2 regions of the Mesorhizobium sp. RSR565B genome follow, and region 1 is predicted to be linked to the other one. Evidence: predicted binding sites of a transcription regulator. Region 1 holds the regulator's gene; the other holds the start of a gene.
What was found. Region 1 encodes PhoB, which activates phosphate uptake and scavenging genes when phosphate is short. Its sites were predicted from a motif close to TGTCATNNANCTGTCAT; they were not measured.
Positions count from the first base shown of each region.

Region 2: a site for PhoB is predicted at 4,963-4,979, ahead of ACYG9R_RS00720 (RNA degradosome polyphosphate kinase). Genes of this name have one in related genera too.

Region 1 covers NZ_JBTTIE010000001.1:2,896,027-2,905,099, reverse strand. The annotation lists gene xylF (D-xylose ABC transporter substrate-binding protein) at 1-255, opposite strand, end outside; gene ACYG9R_RS14155 (ROK family protein) at 522-1,757, shown strand; gene phoB (phosphate regulon transcriptional regulator PhoB) at 1,788-2,477, opposite strand; gene phoU (phosphate signaling complex protein PhoU) at 2,494-3,198, opposite strand; gene pstB (phosphate ABC transporter ATP-binding protein PstB) at 3,240-4,064, opposite strand; gene pstA (phosphate ABC transporter permease PstA) at 4,082-5,398, opposite strand; gene pstC (phosphate ABC transporter permease subunit PstC) at 5,395-6,855, opposite strand; gene ACYG9R_RS14125 (substrate-binding domain-containing protein) at 6,951-7,979, opposite strand; gene ACYG9R_RS14120 (PAS domain-containing protein) at 8,476-9,073, opposite strand, start outside.
Region 2 covers NZ_JBTTIE010000001.1:146,395-155,467, forward strand. The annotation lists gene ACYG9R_RS00705 (DoxX family protein) at 1-277, shown strand, start outside; gene ACYG9R_RS00710 (DoxX family protein) at 414-821, shown strand; gene ppx (exopolyphosphatase) at 1,084-2,616, opposite strand; gene ACYG9R_RS00720 (RNA degradosome polyphosphate kinase) at 2,616-4,808, opposite strand; gene ACYG9R_RS00725 (zinc-finger domain-containing protein) at 5,042-5,287, shown strand; gene ACYG9R_RS00730 (FAD-dependent monooxygenase) at 5,307-6,545, shown strand; gene ACYG9R_RS00735 (TIGR02117 family protein) at 6,765-7,430, opposite strand; gene ACYG9R_RS00740 (amino acid ABC transporter ATP-binding protein) at 7,530-8,333, opposite strand; gene ACYG9R_RS00745 (amino acid ABC transporter permease) at 8,418-9,073, opposite strand, start outside.

The DNA of each region.
Region 1 (9,073 bases):
CGAGTTGGCGCCCTGCGAGATCAGGCTTTCGACGTCGGTCAGCTGCTTGCCGGGATTGGACTGCGCGTCGGCCGAAATGTACTTGTCGCCGGCGGCTTCGATCGCCGTTTTCATCGCCGCCTCGTCGGTCTTCCAGCGCTCTTCCTGGAAGTTCGACCACGACACGCCGATGACCTTGTCCTTCGCCTGCGCGACCGACATCAGCGCCAGCGACATGGCGACACCCGCCAGCATGGCGGCTGCAAATCTGTTCATTATAACCCTCCCTGCGCCGCCCACGGCGCGACAAAACCGGCCCGAAGGCCTGCACAAAGAGGCTCCATTTTTTCGAGCCTCGAAAAAATACTGGTTCAATGATAAGGCACTGTCAACATCGATTATGATGGATTCTGATGGCGTTGCCGAATTTTTTCGAGCTCCGCAATAAACAATGACAGGGCTGCCGGCGTCTGCCAATATTTGGCTGGTGCCGTCGAACGCCTTCACTATCATGAGGCGCGAGGAGGCCGGGAGGAAAACAAATGTCGGTTGGGATCCGCCACGACGATCTGCGCCGTCGCAACCGTGCGATGGTGATTTCGGCCGTGCGCCGGGCCGGCCAGCCGTCGCGGACCGAGATTGCGGCGACCACCGGCCTCAGCCATTCGACGATATCGGCAATCTCGTCTGATCTAATTCAAGAAGGCATCCTGATTGAAGGCAAGCCTGGCGAGACCGGCTCGCTGAAACGCGGCCGGCCGCAGGTCGGCCTTGGCCTCAACCCGGAAGCGGCGGCGGTCATGACCGTGGTGCTGTCGCTGAACTTCCTCTCCGTCACCGTCATCGACTATGCCGGCCAGGTGGTCGCGGAAGAACAGCGCCGGCTCGACACGCTGACCATGCCGCGCGACGAGCTGATCGGCGAATGCGTAGCAATCGTCGGGCGGCGTCTCGCGGACCCGGACCTCGATGTCCAGAGCATCGCCCGCATTGCCATGGGCATCCAGGGCATCACCGATTCGCAGGCGCGGGCCATGCTGTGGTCGCCAATCACGCCACTGACCGACATTGCCTTCGCCGACATGTTGGAAGCGGAATTCGGCATTCCTGCCACCATGGAGAACGACTGCAATATGATGGCGGTGGCCCTGCAATGGCGCCAGCCCGAGCGCTACCGCGACAATTTCATCGCGATCCTCTTGTCGCACGGCATCGGCATGGGGCTGGTGCTGAAAGGCGAACTGTTCACCGGCACCCATTCCTCCGGCGGCGAGTTCGGCCACATGATCCACCGTCCGGGCGGCGCGCTCTGCCGCTGCGGGCGGCGCGGCTGCGTCGAGGCCTATGCCGGAAACTACGCCATCTGGCGCAGCGCCAAAATGATGAGCGAAGATGCCGAGCCGGTCGATATCGGCGACGCTGATATGCGCGCACTCGCCGCGCGCGCCCGCGAAACCGATGGCCCGGAGCGCGAAGCCTATCGCAAGGCCGGTGAGGCGCTCGGCTTCGGCCTCGGCAGCCTGTTTGCGCTGATCGACCCGGCGCCTGTCGCCATGGTTGGCGTCAGCGCCGCCGCCTTCGACCTGATCGAGCCGGCATTGCGCGAAGCGATCGCCCAGACCGCCGGCGGCCAGCACTCGAAATCGATCTCCTTCGACACCGAGCCCAACGAGCTGCCGCTGATCCGCGAAGGCTGTGCCATGCGCGCGCTCGGCTTCGTCGATCAGGAGATTTTCGCGCCGGGCATTCAGGCCAAATCCGGCAAGCATGTCGCCTGAATGGCCGGCAACGGCGCGACGCGCAGCATCCTAGTCTTCCCTGATCGCGTAGCCGGCGCCGCGAATGGTACGGATGACATCCGGCATGCGGCCGTTGTTGACCGCTTTGCGTAAGCGCCCGACATGGACGTCGACGGTTCGCTCGTCGATGTAGATCGTCTCGCCCCAGACATTGTCGAGCAGCTGGCTGCGCGAGAACACGCGGCCGGGATGGCGCATCATGAATTCGAGCAGCCGGAACTCGGTCGGTCCGAGCCTGATCTCGCTCTTCTTGCGGTAGACACGGTGCGACTCGCGGTCGAGCACGATGTCGCCGACCTTGAGCACGCTGGACAGCACTTCCGGCTTGGCCCGGCGCAGCAGCGCCTTCACGCGCGCCATGAACTCCGGCGTCGAGAATGGCTTGACCAGATAGTCGTCGGCACCGGTGGACAGGCCGCGCACGCGATCGCTTTCCTCACCGCGCGCGGTCAGCATGATGATCGGCAGCCGCTCGGTTTCGGGCCGCACTCTAAGCCGCCGGCAGAGCTCGATGCCGGAAACAGCGGGCACCATCCAGTCGAGCACCAGGAGATCGGGCACGTTTTCCTGCAGGCGGATCTCGGCCTCGTCGCCGCGTGTCACCACCTCGACGTGATAGCCTTCGGATTCGAGGTTGTAGCGGAGGAGCACGCCTAGCGGCTCCTCGTCCTCCACGACCATGATGCGTGGCGCGATCATAGGCAGTTCACCCTCATCAGGCCGGCGTGGCCATCGCCGTCTCGTCCTGCTTCGGACGATTGGCGGGCAATTGCTGGCCGGTCAGCACATAATACGCATTTTCGGCGATGTTGGTGACATGATCGCCGATGCGCTCAAGATTCTTGGCGCAGAACAAGAGATGCGTGCAGGCGGTGATGTTGCGAGGGTCTTCCATCATGTAGGTCAAGAGCTCACGAAACACGGACGTGTATTTGACGTCGATGCGCTCGTCGTCATTCCTGAGTTTTGCAAGAGCTGCCGCATCGGTGGCGGCATATTCCTCGACGACGCCTTGCACCTGGATCAGCACCAGCTGCGCCATGGCATCGATGGAGTGCGAGAGGTCGCGCGGCGTGACGCTCAAGCCCACGGTGCCGACGCGTTTGGCGATGTTCTTGGCGAGATCGCCGATGCGCTCGAGGTCGCCGGCCATGCGGATCGAGCCGACCACGGCGCGCAGATCGTTGGCCATCGGCTGGCGCTTGGCGATCAGCGTGATGGCGCGGTCGTCCAGTTCGCGCTGGCGCGCATCCATGATGGCGTCGTCGGAAACGACACGCTGTGCCAGCGCATTGTCCGAATTGAGCAGCGCCCTGGTCGAGCCGCTGACCATCGAGCCTGCCAGATCGCCCATGTCGCGGATCAGCTTGCTGATCTGCCCGAGCTCTTCATCGAAGGAGGCGACGGTATGTTCACCCATGATCTTGGTCCTCGTGCCTGAAAATTCACCCGCCGGACGGCTCAGCCGAAGCGGCCGGTAATGTAGTCCTGGGTGCGCTTGTCGTCGGGGTTGGTGAACATCTTGTCGGTGGCGCCCTCCTCGACGAGATAGCCGAGATGGAACATCGCCGTGCGCTGCGACACGCGCGCCGCCTGCTGCATCGAGTGGGTGACGATGACGATCGTGTAGTTCTGGCGCAGTTCGTCGATCAGCTCCTCGACACGGGCGGTGGCGATCGGATCGAGCGCCGAGCAGGGCTCGTCCATCAGGATCACCTCCGGCGACACGGCGATGGCGCGCGCGATGCACAGGCGCTGCTGCTGGCCGCCGGACAGGCCGGTGCCGGGCTCCTGCAGGCGGTCCTTGACCTCGTTCCAGATCGCTGCCTTCTTGAGGCTCTGCTCGACGATCTGGTCCATGTCGGACTTGCGCTTGGCCAGCCCATGGATGCGCGGGCCGTAGGCGACGTTCTCGTAGATCGACTTCGGGAACGGGTTGGGTTTCTGGAACACCATGCCGACGCGGGCGCGCAGTTCGACGACATCGATGTTCTTGTCGTAGATGTCGTCTTCATCGAGCGTGATCTTGCCGGTCACCCGCGCCGAATCGATGGTGTCGTTCATGCGGTTGAGGCAGCGCAGGAAGGTCGACTTGCCGCAGCCGGACGGGCCGATCAGCGCCGTCACCTGGTTCTGGCGGACGTCGAGATTGACGTCGAACAACGCCTGCTTCTCGCCGTAGAAGACGCCGACCTTGTCGCCGCGCATCTTGATGACTTCGTTCGACTTGGCGTTCATTTTGTCGCCCACTGCATTTTCAAGGGACTGTTCGGTCATGATGTTCATACCAAATTGCCTTTTTTCTACCAGCGCCGCTCGAACCGGCGCCGGAGCACGATCGCGGTGATGTTCATGGCCATGAGGAAGACGAGCAGGATGATGATGGCGCCGGACATGCGCTCGACAAAAGCGCGCTCAGCCTCGTTTGCCCACATATAGATCTGAACCGGCAGCGCGGTCGCCGGATCGAAAGGCGTCGTCGGATAATCGGCGACGAAAGCGACCATGCCGATCAAGAGCAGCGGTGCTGTCTCGCCGAGCGCACGCGCCAGGCCGATGATGGTGCCGGTAAGGATGCCTGGGGCGGCAAGCGGCAGGATGTGATGGAACACCATCTGCATCTTGGAGGCGCCGAGACCTAGGGCCGCCGAGCGGATCGACGGCGGCACCGTGGCGAGGGCGGCGCGCGTGGCGATGATTATGGTCGGCAATGTCATCAAGGTCAGCACCAGGCCGCCGACGAAGGAAGCCGAGCGCGGCATGCCGAGGAAGTTGATGAACACGGCAAGGCCAAGCAGACCGAAGACGATCGACGGCACCGCCGCGAGATTGTTGATGTTGACTTCGATCAGGTCCGTAAAGCGGTTCTTCTTGGCGAACTCCTCCAGATAGATGGAGGCGGCGACGCCGATCGGCAGCGCCAGCAACAGCACGATCACCATCATGTAGAACGAGCCGATGATCGCCACGCCCATGCCCGACGTTTCGGGCCGGCTGGAGGCGCCATAGGTGAACAGGCCGGTGTTGAAATGCTCGGCCATCACGCCGTCGGCTTTAAGCTTGTTCATCCAGTCGATCTGCTGGTTGGACACCTTGCGGCGCGCTTCATCGACGCCGAGGTCGATCTGGCCCTTGAAGGCCGAGTCGAGGTTCGCGGCAGCCAGGATGTCGACGTCACGCGTCCTGCCGATCACCGACGGATCGGCGGAGACGATGTCGCGCAGCTGGACGCGGGCGCCTTCCGACAGGAAGCCCTTGAGCTTCAGCATCATCGGCTTGTTGGCCGGATCGATGCCGAGCTTGGCCACCAGCGCGTTTTCGGCGAGCTTGGGATAGTTCGCCTTGATCAGCACGGTAGGGTCGGTCGCGCGCTTGCCGGAGGGGTCGATGACCTTCTCATCGAAGGTGATCGGAAGCGTCACCGTCGTCTGCCAGAAGGCGGTGTAGCCTTTCGAGACGATGGTGATCAACATGATGGCCAGGAACGCCAGGCCCACCGAGATCGCAATCACGCCATAGATGCGGAACCGGCGTTCGGCGGCATAGCGCGCCTTCAGCCCGATGTCGCGGCGCGGACGCGCGACGGCGCCCGCCATCGTGTCCAGGGGGATGTCGGTCATTCGTACTGCTCCCGGTACTTGCGCACGATGTAGAGGGCGACGATGTTCATCACCAGCGTCAGCGCGAACAGCGTCAGGCCGAGCGCGAAGGCGACCAGCGTCTGCGGCGAGTTGAACTCGAGATCGCCGGTCAGCTGGTTGACGATCTTGACGGTGATGGTCGTCATCGCCTCGAACGGATTGGCCGTCAGATTGGCGGCGACGCCCGCCGCCAGCACGACGATCATCGTCTCGCCGATAGCGCGCGACGCCGTCAACAGGATGGCGCCGACGATGCCGGGCAGTGCCGCCGGCAGGATCACCCGCTTGATCGTCTCGGAGCGCGTGGCGCCGAGGCCGAGCGAGCCGTCACGCATTGCGCGCGGCACCGCGGTGATGATGTCGTCGGACAAAGAGGACACGACCGGGATCAACATGACGCCCATCACCAGACCGGCGGTGAAGATGCTCTGGCCCTGGATGAAGGGCGAGCCGCCGGTGAGTGCCGCCGACAGGTCGCGCAAGAACGGTCCGAGCGTGACAACGGCGAAGATGCCGTAGACGATGGTCGGAATGCCGGCCAGCAGTTCCAACGCCGGCTTGACCACCGAGCGCACACCGCGCGAGGCATATTCGGACATGTAGACCGCCGACATCAGCCCGACCGGCACTGCCACCAGAAGGGCGACGGCGGCGATGTAGAGCGTGCCGGCGAGAAGCGGGATCAGGCCGAACTGACCCTGGCTGCCGCCGGAACCGGCGGCGGCGAAACGCGGATCCCACACCGTGCCGAAGAAGAAGCTCATCGGCGACACGCTCTCGAAGAAGGTGATGGTCTGGAACAGCATCGACAGCACGATGCCGACCGTGGTCAGGATGGCGATGGTCGAGGCCGCAAGCAGCCCCCACAGCATCAGCTTCTCGACATTGTTGCGCGCCCTGGCGCGCGGCGCGATCTGCCTCAGCGCATAGAAGGCGCCGGCGACCGACAGCGCGAAGGTCAGCACGGCGCTGAACAGGCCGAGCCGGTCCTGGACCTGGTTCGCCTCGACCGCGATCGGAATCATATAGTCCTGGGTGTCGCTGGCCAGTGCCACGCCCTTGGCGGCGAGCAGCGGCTGCAATTCGGCGAAAGTAGCGGGAAGTGCGGTATCGCCATCGAGCCGGCGCAGGCCCTTGGCCAGGCTCTTCACCAGGCTGGCGTCGAGCGCTTCGCTGGCCACCTTTGTGTCGGCGGTGCGCTCGGGCAAAGCGGCATGGATATGCCGGTCGAGATAGAAGGAAGAGCCGATATCCCAGACGGCGAGCAAAAGGACGGCAGGCAGGACCGCGAGCAGAAAGGCCCACCAGCCATGATAATGCGCGCGCGAATGCGGCTTGACCTTGCCGGTATCCTGCGCCGCGGCGCGCTGGCGGCCGACCACAAAAGCGACCACGCCTATGGCGATGACTATGGCGAGTACGAGCAAGGACGACATAACCCACCCCAGGGAAAATTCAGATCGCCGCAGCCGTTGCGGCAAGCGGCGAAGTCAGGGCGCGGAGTTCATCCGCGCCCTGATCCGTCCGTTGATTACATTGTCTTTCCAGCGGCGAAGGCGTCGCGCTGGCCCTGACGTTCGGCGTCGGGAGCGGAAACCAGGCCGTACTGGGCGAGCGGGCTTTCCGGGCCGATCATCTGGTCATCAAGGAAGAACTCGACATATTCCTTGAGGCCGGGAACGACGCCCAGATGCGCCTTCTTGACGTAGAAGAACAACGGCCGCGACACGGGATACGTGCCATCGGCGATGGTCTGCGTCGAAGGCACGATGCCTTCCACGGTGGCGACCTTCAGCTTGTCGGCATTGTTCTCGTAGAAGGCGAGGCCGAACACGCCAACGCCGGTCTTGTTGGAGTCGATGCGGGCCAGCGTCTCGGTGTAGTCGCCATCAATGTCGACAGCCTTGCCGTCTTTGCGGATGGCGATGCAGGTCTTGCCGATTTCCTTGTCGTCGGCGATGCCGGCAGCCTTCAAAGCGGCCTTGTCGCAGCCGGCGTCGAGCAGCTTGGTCTCGAACACTTCACGGGTGCCGTGCTTCTCACCCGGGATATAGGCGGCGATATCCCAGTCGGGCAGCTTCGGATTGACCTGGTTCCACTTGGTGTTCGGGTTGTCGACCAGCTTGCCGTCGACCACCAGCTTGGCGGCGAGCGCCTTGTAGATGTCGGCGGGAACCAGCGCCCAGTCCGGACCCTTGATGTCGGTGGCAAAGACGATGCCGTCATAGCCGATGCGGACTTCCTGGACGTCCTTGACGCCGGCGTCGGCGCAGGACTTCAGCTCGTCCTTCTTGATCGGGCGCGAGGAGTTGGCGATGTCGATCGTGTCTTCGCCGACGCCCTTGCAGAACTCCTTGATGCCGGCGCCGCTGCCGCCGGACTCGACCACCGGGGTCTTGAAGTTGGTGAAGGTTTCGCCGAACTGCTCGGCGACGATCTTGGCGTAAGGCAGCACGGTCGACGAACCGGCGACCTGGATCTGGTCACGCGCAGCGGCGACACCGGACGATGCGGCGAACGCTACCGCCACGGCCGATGCCGTAACGAGGAATTTCTTCATGTGGCCTGCTCCTGTTCGGAAGATGGTCTCTTGGCGCCCTCTTCAAACCGGCGCCCGCTGAGGCCAATAGCCTTCGATTATTACAGTCGCATGACAGTTTCGTGTCAGCCCGGTAACGTCGCACAGACGTCTTGTGGGCCGCACCCTTTAAGCCGGTTGGTGGGAATGGAAGTTGCCGCTGGAATCAGACGCTTGCGCAATTCGTGCTGGCATCAAGTCCCGGCACACCGCAGGCCGCGATGCCGAGAAAGAAAAACCGGACGGGAGCGCGTTGCCCGTGGCCAGAGCGAATCTTGGCCGAGCCATCGCCAAAAACAGGTCCGTTGGGGTAGATTCGACGCTGTTTCTTGTCGGCGGTCGCTTGCTCCCGCCCGTAACTGAATGAGCGGTTTCGTTGCGACCATTGTCCTGACTGGGCGCTAGCTTTGATATGGTGCGATCGCACCATAGCCTTGGCTGTTGCGGCGCGGCCGAATCCCGGCGGCGCCGCAGGTTGCTATCCAGCGTCTCGTTGGGCTTCGCCTGATATGCCGACCCAGCGCTCGACCTTTTCGAGCAGCGCCCTGGGGCTGATCGGCTTGGGCAAATAGTCATCCATGCCGGCTTCCAGGCAGCGCTCGCGGTCGCCCTTCAAGGCATGCGCGGTGACGCCGACGATCGGGATATGCATACCCGTATGTTCTTCAAGCCGGCGAATTGCGGCGGTGGCCTCGAGCCCGTTCATCTCCGGCATCGAGACGTCCATCAGGATCATGCGCGGATTAAGCCGGCCGAAGGCATCGAGCGCCTTGCGCCCGTTGCCGACGATTTCGAAACTGTAGCCGGTTTCGCCGATTATCTGGGTGAACACCATCTGGTTTACTTCATTGTCCTCCGCAACGAGGATGTCGAGCCGGCGTTCATCCCCGGCGGCCCGGGCGCGGGCACGAACCGGCGGCGGTTGCAGTAGGGCCCGTTCCGAGGCAGCGAGCGGCGGCTTTGCCGGCGACGGTTCGTTCCTGCCGCCGCCGGAACCGCTGCTTGCCGCCGGCAGCACACGGCCACCCGTGATATTGTGATGGTGGCGCTGGATGGTGGCGACCAGCGTTTCCAGA
Region 2 (9,073 bases), 2.7 Mb from region 1:
CGGCGCCATGGGCCTGCCGGTGCCGACCATAACGGCCATTGTCGTCGGCCTGATCGAATTGCTCGGCGGCCTTGCCGTGCTCGTTGGCTTTCAGACCCGCATCGCCGCCTGGGTGCTCGCGGTCTTCACCATCGCCTCGGCCTTTGTCGCCCATACCGGCTGGGCCGACCAGAACCAGATGATCCATTTCCTGAAGAACGTCGCCATCACCGGCGGTTTCCTGCTGCTGGCTTCCTCGGGCCCTGGCGCCTACTCGATCGACGCCAAGCGCGGCTGAGCTTTCCCTCCCAAGCCTGAAAAAAGCGGCGTGGAATTTCCACGCCGCTTTTTCGTTGTCTGCCCAAGCGCGCGCCCGCCCCATCCCTGCTAGGATCGGTCTCGAAACAGCCTGCGGACAGACAACGGAGATGACCATGCCCCGCGATGCATTGCTTCTGATTTCCCGGCTGCTGCTCGCCGCCCTGCTCGTTCCCTCCGGCTACCACGCGCTCGCCGACATTGCCGGGACGAGCGGCTATTTCGCCGGCCTCGGCATGCCATTGCCGACGCTTGCCGCCTGGGGCACCGGGCTGTTCGAGTTGATTGCCGGTCTCTTGATACTGGTCGGCTTTCAGACGCCGGTCGTTGCGATACTTCTTGCCGCTTTCTGCATCGTTGCAGGCTCCATCGGCCACTACGGCCAGGGCGGCGATGACCCGATGCTCACCTTCCTGCACCAGCAGATGCTGATGAAGGATATTGCCATCGCCGGTGGATTCCTGGCGCTAGCCATGGCCGGCGCCGGGGCTTGGTCGATCGACGGGCGCCGCGCCGCGGTCTGATATCGTCAAATATCGTCCCGGTTGAACCATCGACGCCCGTGCCAGGTCGACCCCCACTCCGTCTCGGCTTCGTCGAGCCACCTCTCCCCCGATCGACGGGGTAGAGGAAGGGCGCGAGCCTATTGCCGCCAACGCTTTCCAACGAGGCTCCCTTCCCTTTCCCTCCGGAGGGGGAGGTGGCGCTGCGAAGCAGCGACGGATTGAGGAAGCCGGTGCTCGAACGCGAGGCCGACGACGACATGGTTTTGCTGTCAGGCCGCGCCTACTTCACCGACACGCTCTGCCCACCCTCGACCGCCAGCACCAGCCGGCGGTTGGTGATCCGCGCCAGTTGCGCCAGCCGTCCGGCCGGGCGTTCGCCGTAAAGATCGGAAAGTGAGGCCGGCAGCACCAGCGCCAACGTGCCATTGCCGCGGTTTTCCCATTTCAGCCGCGGCATGACGCCGGGCATGGCCGCCGTCAGCAGATAGACGACGCGCAGCACCGCCGCCAGGATGCGGGCGCGCTCGAGATAGCGCGGCGTCGCCAGGCCGCGGATTTCCGGCGCCGCATCGTTGAACACGCCTTCGTGGCGGAACAGGCCGACCAGCGCCAGGAAGGCACGGCCGGGGTGATCGACGCCAATGAAGGAGGCGTGGGCAATGATGTTGAGCGACTGCTTGCCGCGATATTCCGGGTGTGCGCGCCAGCCTATATCGGCCAGCAGACAGGCAGCGTGGCGATAGCGCGCCTCATCCTCCGTCTCGTCGATGCCGAAGGCGGCAAAGGTCTTGTCCGTCCATTCGACAAGCTCATGCGCATGGGTGACCGAGCGCGACCGCAGCCGCGCCAGTTCCTCCGAAGCGGAGACCAGCGGATCGGCCTTCTGCTCGGCAGGGTCGAGCAGCGAATAGAGAAACCCTTCGCGCACGCCCAATGCCGAGACGATAATCTTCGACGGCTGCATCGCCGCCATGATCTCCTGCAGCACGACCGCGCCATAGGGCAGCAGCGAACGGCGGTTCTTCGACACACCTTCGATGCCCTTGACCTTCTCGATCTCGCCTTTCGCCACCTGCTTCAGGAAATTGGCGGCGCTTTCGACACCGATCTCATAGTGGTGCATGACGCCAAGCGGGTAGTTGGTCATTTCCATGTGCAGCCGGGCAAGGTTTCGCCAGGTGCCGCCAACGGCGTAAAAGGGCCGTCCCGGCCCGCCCTTCAACAATTTGGCGCGCGCCAGTTCGTCGCGGGTGATCTTTGCCGCCTGGGCGAGCGAATTCCTGGCCATGTCCTGCAGCCGCAGGCCACCCAGCGGCAGCGTGATGCCGTCGCCGATCGCCTCGCCATTGATGTCGATAAGCTCCAGGCTGCCGCCGCCAAGATCGCCGGCAATGCCATTGGCGGGGTGGAAGCCCGAAATGACGCCAAGCGCCGAATAATGCGCCTCCTGCCGGCCAGTGAGCACGCGGATCTCGGTCTTGAGCACATCCTGGGCCCGGTGGATGAAATCGGGGCCGTTGATCGCTTCGCGGGCCGCGGCCGTTGCCAGCACAAACATGTGCTCCGCACCCGCCTGGTCGGAGAGCGCGCGGAAACGGCGGAACTCCTCCATCGAGCGCGTCACCGCCTCGGGATCGAGCTTGCCGGTCGAAACGATGCCGCGGCCGAGACCGGCCAGCATCTTTTCGTTAAACAGCAAGGTCGGCGAGCGCGCCAGCCCTTCATAGACGACAAGGCGGATCGAGTTCGAGCCGATGTCGATGATGGACAGCGGCCGGCGATCCTGCAGCCGGCCTTGGGACGTTGAAATCATCAGCCGGTGTTCTTCTTGCGACGCTTGAACTGCGCGATGCGCTTGGGCGCATGCGACTTCAGCGCGTCACCCCGTCCCGACAGGCTCGGATTGGTCATGAAATATTCCTGCGCGTTGAACGGTTCCTCACCCTCCTCCAGCACGACGCGCCGGGAGGTTCCGTCAGCCAATACGTCGAAACTTTGCTGGTTGTCCATGATGTTGCCCAGCATGATCTGGCCAAGGATCTGTTCATGCACCGTTGGATTGGTGATCGGCACCATGGTCTCGACGCGGCGGTCGAGATTACGTGGCATCAAGTCGGCCGAGGCGATGTAGACGATCGCCTCGTCCGACGGCAGGCCATGGCCGTTGCCGAAGCAGTAGATGCGGCTGTGTTCGAGGAAGCGGCCGACGATCGACTTGACCCTGATGTTTTCCGACAGGCCGGGCACCTGCGGCCGCAGGCAGCAGATGCCGCGCACGACGAGATCGATCTCGACGCCGGCACGGCTGGCGTCATAGAGCGCGTCGATGATGTTGGGATCGACGAGCGCGTTCATCTTCATCCAGATGCGCGCCGGACGGCCAGCCAGCGCGTAGGCGACCTCGTCGGCAATGTGCTTGAGGATACGGCTGCGCAGCGTAAACGGCGAGATGGCGATCCGCATCTCATCGGTCGGCTCGGCATAGCCGGTGATGAAGTTGAACAGCTGGGCGACATCGCGCGCGATCGTCGGATCGGTGGTGAAGAAGGACAGGTCGGTGTAAATGCGCGCTGTCACCGGATGGTAGTTGCCGGTGCCGAGATGCACATAGTTACGCAGCTTGCCGTCCTCGCGCCGCACCACCAGCGACATTTTCGCATGGGTTTTGAGTTCGAGGAAGCCGAACACGACCTGGACGCCGGCGCGTTCGAGGTCGCGCGCCCAGCGGATGTTGGCTTCCTCGTCGAAGCGCGCCTTGAGCTCGACCAGGGCGGTCACCGACTTGCCTGCCTCGGCCGCGTCGACCAAGGCGCGCACGATCGGGCTGTCGTTGGAGGTGCGGTAGAGCGTCTGCTTGATCGCCACCACCTCAGGGTCGGCCATCGCCTGGCGCAGGAATTGGACCACCACGTCGAAGGATTCATAGGGGTGGTGGACGACGATGTCCTTCTCGCGGATGGCCGCGAAACAGTCGCCGCCATGCTCGCGGATGCGCTCGGGAAAGCGTGGATTGTAGGGGGTGAACTTCAGGTCGTCGCGCGGCACGGCGACGATCTCGGAAATCTGGCTGAGCGCCAGCGGGCCGGTCAGAACGCTGATGCGACTCGAAGAGACGCCAAGCTCGCCGGCGACGAACTCGCGCAATTCGCCGGGCATCGACTTGTCGAATTCGATGCGGATGACCGAACCGCGGCGGCGGCGCTTCAGCGCCGTCTCGAACAGGCGCACGAGATCTTCCGACTCTTCCTCGACCTCTATATCGCTGTCCCGGATGATGCGGAAGGTGCCTGAACCCTTGACCTCATAGCCGGGGAACAGCTTGCCGATATAGAGGCCGACAGCCTCCTCCAGTGGAATGAAGCGAACGTGCTGCTTGCGGTCGGGCAGACGGATGAAGCGCTTCAGCGCCACCGGCAGGCGCAGAAGCGCGCTCATCTCCTCGCCATTCTTGCGATGGCGCAATTGCAGCGCCATCGAGAAGCCGAGATTGGGAATGAACGGAAACGGATGCGCCGGGTCGATCGACAGTGGAGTCAGCACCGGGAAAACCTGGTCCTGGAAATGGTCTTCCAGCCAGACTTTTTCATCCTTGGTCAGTGCATCGCGGGTGATGCTCTCAATGCCTTCCTTGTTGAGCAGCAACATCAGCGCCGAAAGGCTATTCTGCTGGTCCTCCTGCAGCCGCTCGACCTCGCGCAGTAATTGTTCCAGCTGCTGCTCCGGCGTGCGGCCGTCGGGGCTCTTGAGCGCAATGCCTTCGCGCACCTGGCCCGCAAGGCCGGCGACGCGGACCATGAAGAATTCATCGAGATTGGCGGCCGAAATCGACAGGAAACGGACGCGTTCGAGCAGCGGATGGTGCTCGTTCTGTGATTCCTCGAGCACACGCCGGTTGAACTGCAGCCAGGAGAACTCACGGTTGACGAACCGATCGGGGTTGCCGCCCTCGGGGCTCGCCACCTCGACATTGATGAATTCGCTCTGCACCGGCTTCAGTTCGTTCATGGTTCCTGCTCTTCCCCGCCAACCGTCCCTTGGAGCGCCGCTGGACGTGCCATGCCTCTAACACGCTTTTGTGACGCATGGCCCTTCGGCGAAAACCGTTCCGATTTCAGGGACATGCACTTAACCGGCTCACCGTATCCTCTGACAGGCTTTTGCGACAGTTTCATTTCATCGATCTTGCAAACAGGCCTGTTATGTTCCAGATGCTTTTCGACGAGATCAAGGAGACGACGATGGCAGGCGGTTCCATTCCCCACTTCCAGAACGATGCGGGCCATCCGGCAATCGACATCGGCGTCAAGGAATTCATGTGCACCGGCGCCAACCCGCCCTTCGACCATCCACACGTGTTCCTCGACATGGGCGACGACAATGAAAAGGTCTGTCCCTACTGCTCGACGCTCTACCGCTATTCGGCGAAGCTGAGGGCGACGGAAACGCTGCCGGCTGGTTGCCTTTATATCGACCAGGCCGCCTGATCCTTCCGCGACAAGCCCGATGGAAGACATCAGGTCCCGGCAGGTCATAATCGCCGGGGCCGGCATCGCCGGGCTGACCGCTGCCCTTGCCTTCGCCGGACGGGGTTATCCGGTAAAGCTGATCGAACAGGCACAGCACCTAGAAGCGGCCGGCGCCGGCATCCAGCTTTCGCCCAACGCAACACGCATTCTTGGAAAACTCGGCGTGCTCGACCGACTGCTGCCCGCAGCGTTGCGGCCGGAAGCGGTCGTGCTCAAGGACGCCGGGACGCTGCGCGAACTGGCGCGGGTACCGCTCGGGCACGCCGCCGAAGCGCGCTGGCAGTCGCCCTATCTTGTCGCCCATCGCGCAGATCTGCAGGCAGCGCTGCTGGGGCAAATGGCTGAACGGTCGCAGATTGAGCTCATCACCGGCGCCCGCGTGACCGGCATCGTCAAAGACGCGCAATATGTCGCCGTGACCGCCGAAGTGGACGGCCGCGAGATCGAGGCACGCGGCAAACTGCTGGTCGGCGCCGACGGCGTCTGGTCGGCGGTCCGGGCGCAACTCGCAGGCGAGGACTTCGTCAAAAGCCGTTTTTCGGGCGAACTCGCCTGGCGAGTCACGATCGCGGCCGACGGTGCGGCCGGAGAAGGCTTTGTCGCGATCGGCGCCGCCGACTGCGTCACCACGTTCCTGCATCCTGGCTTCCACATGGTCGCCTACCCCGTCAGCAAAGGCCGGGCCTTCAATCTCGCCGCCTTCACCAAGGGTGAGCGCATGGCCGAAGGTTGGTCGGGCCATGCCGATCCCGCGATCCTCACGGCTGCCCTGCGCGGCACCGCGCCGGGCCTGACGAAGCTTGTGGCACTGGCCGGCCCATGGACGGCCTTTCCGATCCACACCGTCGAACAACAGCGGTGGACGAGCCCGCGGGGCATCGCGCTGATCGGCGACGCTGCGCATGCGATGACGCCGTTTGCCGCACAGGGCGCGGCAATGGCGATCGAAGATGCCATCACGCTTGCCGACGCTATCGCCGATTTCCCTGGCGATCTGCCCAGAAGTTTTCAAATCTGGGAAAATCTTCGGCGGCCGCGTGTCGCCAAGGCCGCGCGTCGTGGGGCCGTAAACCGCCTCGCCTGGCATGCTGCCGGCCCGGTGGCGATCGCCCGCAATCTGTTCCTGGCCATGCGCTCGCCCGACAAGCTCGCCGCCGACCTCGACTGGCTCTATGGATGGCGAGCGGACACTCGGCAGTCTAGATCGTCGACGTAGCGATCCTTCCCACTCCCCTCTGTCCTGCCGGACATCTCCCACTCAAGGGGGGAGATTGGATGTCGCCGTCGCCTTCGCCAAAATCGCCGGCGTTGCAGCAGGAGCGCGGGCAAAACGGCTGATCTCCCTCTTGCGGGGGAGATGGCCGGCAGGCCAGAGGGGAGTGCTGTCCCGCTGACTTCAAAAGATCCAACACTGTCGCGGTGCGATGAAGGACTGCTAGTTATAAAACCGCATTGAAAATCCCAGCGAGGCCGGCAGCGGGTTCCACCAGCCGGTGCGCAGGCCGGCGGTGCGCAGGCCGGCGGCTGTCCAGGTGTTACAGCCGACAAGCGCGTTGAAATGGCCGTTCGCCTCGAAGAAGCGGTCGAAGCTGGAATAGGCGGCGTTCTCGATGACGACCGGACCATGCGGCCCTTGCTGGAAACTCGCGTCGATATAGTCGAGCAGCGCTGCAAAACGTTCCTCATCGATGTCAAAACCGGTGACAGCAGGGTGCGGCTCGGCGATGGCCCCGGCGATATCGACATGCATGACCGAGGCGTCCAGTGTCAGCGCCTTGAGGACGGGCACTGCTTTCAGCTGCGACCAGCTCGGCGTCTCCAGATAGAAGGCCCGGCCGCCCCAGCCAAAGACGATGTAGCGCACTTCCGGGGCGTCGACAGGGATGCCGGCAGCGACCAGGAAATGGAAGCGCCGGCGCACCTCGTCATCGACGGGAATGGCGATGTCGGTGTGGATCGGATTCTCCAGCACCAGAATATGGCGCGTGCCCTCACCCGCTGCTGACGCCGGCCACAGCGGACGCGGCACCAGCGTGCCGAGCGTGGCAGCGAGCGCGACCACGATAATCAGCATGGCCACGAAACGCAGGGCTTTTCTCATGCGGCGGCGGCTTTGTGTTTCAATGGAGAAGATCGACCCCAGATAGCAAAAGAGCCCGGCCGCATTGCGGCCGGGCTCTTTTGGTTCGCATGAAAATGCTCAGTGCAGGATCTGCGACAGAAACAGCTTCGTGCGCTCGTGGCGCGGATGGTCGAAGAACTCGGCCGGCGTGTTCTGTTCGACGATCTGGCCCTGATCCATGAAGATCACCCGGTTGGCGACTTTGCGGGCAAAGCCCATTTCGTGGGTGACGCACAGCATGGTCATGCCTTCCTCGGCCAGGCCCACCATCGTCTCCAGCACTTCCTTGATCATTTCTGGATCGAGCGCCGAGGTCGGCTCATCGAACAGCATGATGCGCGGATTCATGCACAGCGAACGCGCGATCGCCACGCGCTGCTGCTGGCCGCCCGACAGCTGGCCCGGATATTTGTTGGCCTGTTCGGGGATCTTGACGCGCTTGAGGAAGTGCATCGCGATTTCCTCGGCCTGCTTCTTCGGCGTCTTGCGCACCCAGATCGGTGCCAATGTGCAGTTCTCCAGGATGGTCAGATGCGGGAACAGGTTGAAGTGCTGGAACACCATGCCGACCTCGCGGCGCACCTCGTCGATCTTCTTGAGATCGTTGGTGAGTTCCTTGCCGTCGACGATGATCTTGCCCTTCTGGTGCTCTTCCAGCCGGTTGATGCAGCGGATCATGGTCGATTTGCCCGAGCCCGAAGGACCGCAGATGACAATGCGCTCGCCGCGCATCACCTTGAGGTTGATGTCCTTCAGGACATGGAACTCGCCATACCATTTGTGCATGCCGATGATGTCGATTGCGACATCGGTGGTCGAGATGTGCATCTTCTTGGCATCGACCTTGATCTCTTCGGCGCTGACCGCGTTTTCTATGACCATGGCAGGTTCCCCTTTTTGTTCTGTCTTTTAGCTATGATGCATGTCGTTGTCCCAAAACCGCTAAACACTTTTGGGCGACATGCATCAACGTTTGTGGCCGGTGTCGAGCCGGCGTTCCGTGTACATCGAATAGCGCGACATGCCGAAGCAGAACAGCCAGAAGACGAAGGCTGCAAAGATGAGACCGGATCTCGCGGTCTGTGGCGTCGCCCAATTGGCGTCCGAGAAGTTCTGCTTGACGACGCCAAGCAGGTCAAACATCGAGATGATGATGACGAGGCTTGTGTCCTTGAACATACCGATGAAGGTATTGACGATGCCGGGGATGACCAGCTTCAGTGCCTGCGGCAGCACGATCAGCACCATCTTCTGCCAGTAGCCCAGGCCAAGCGAATCCGCACCCTCATACTGGCCCTTGGGGATCGCCTGCAGGCCGCCGCGCACCACTTCGGCCATATAGGCGGCGGCAAACAGCGAGACGCCGATCAGCGCCCTGAGATATTTGTCGAACGAAACCCCGGCGGGCAGAAACAGCGGCAGCATGACGCTGGCAAAGAACAGAACGGTGATCAGCGGGATGCCGCGAACGAACTCGATGAAGACCACGCACAGTGTCTTGACGATCGGCATCTTGGAGCGCCGGCCGAGCGCCAGCACGATGCCCATCGGCAGCGACACGGCAATGCCGACAAAGGACAGACTCAGCGTCACCAGCAGCCCGCCCCATAGCTGGGTCTCCA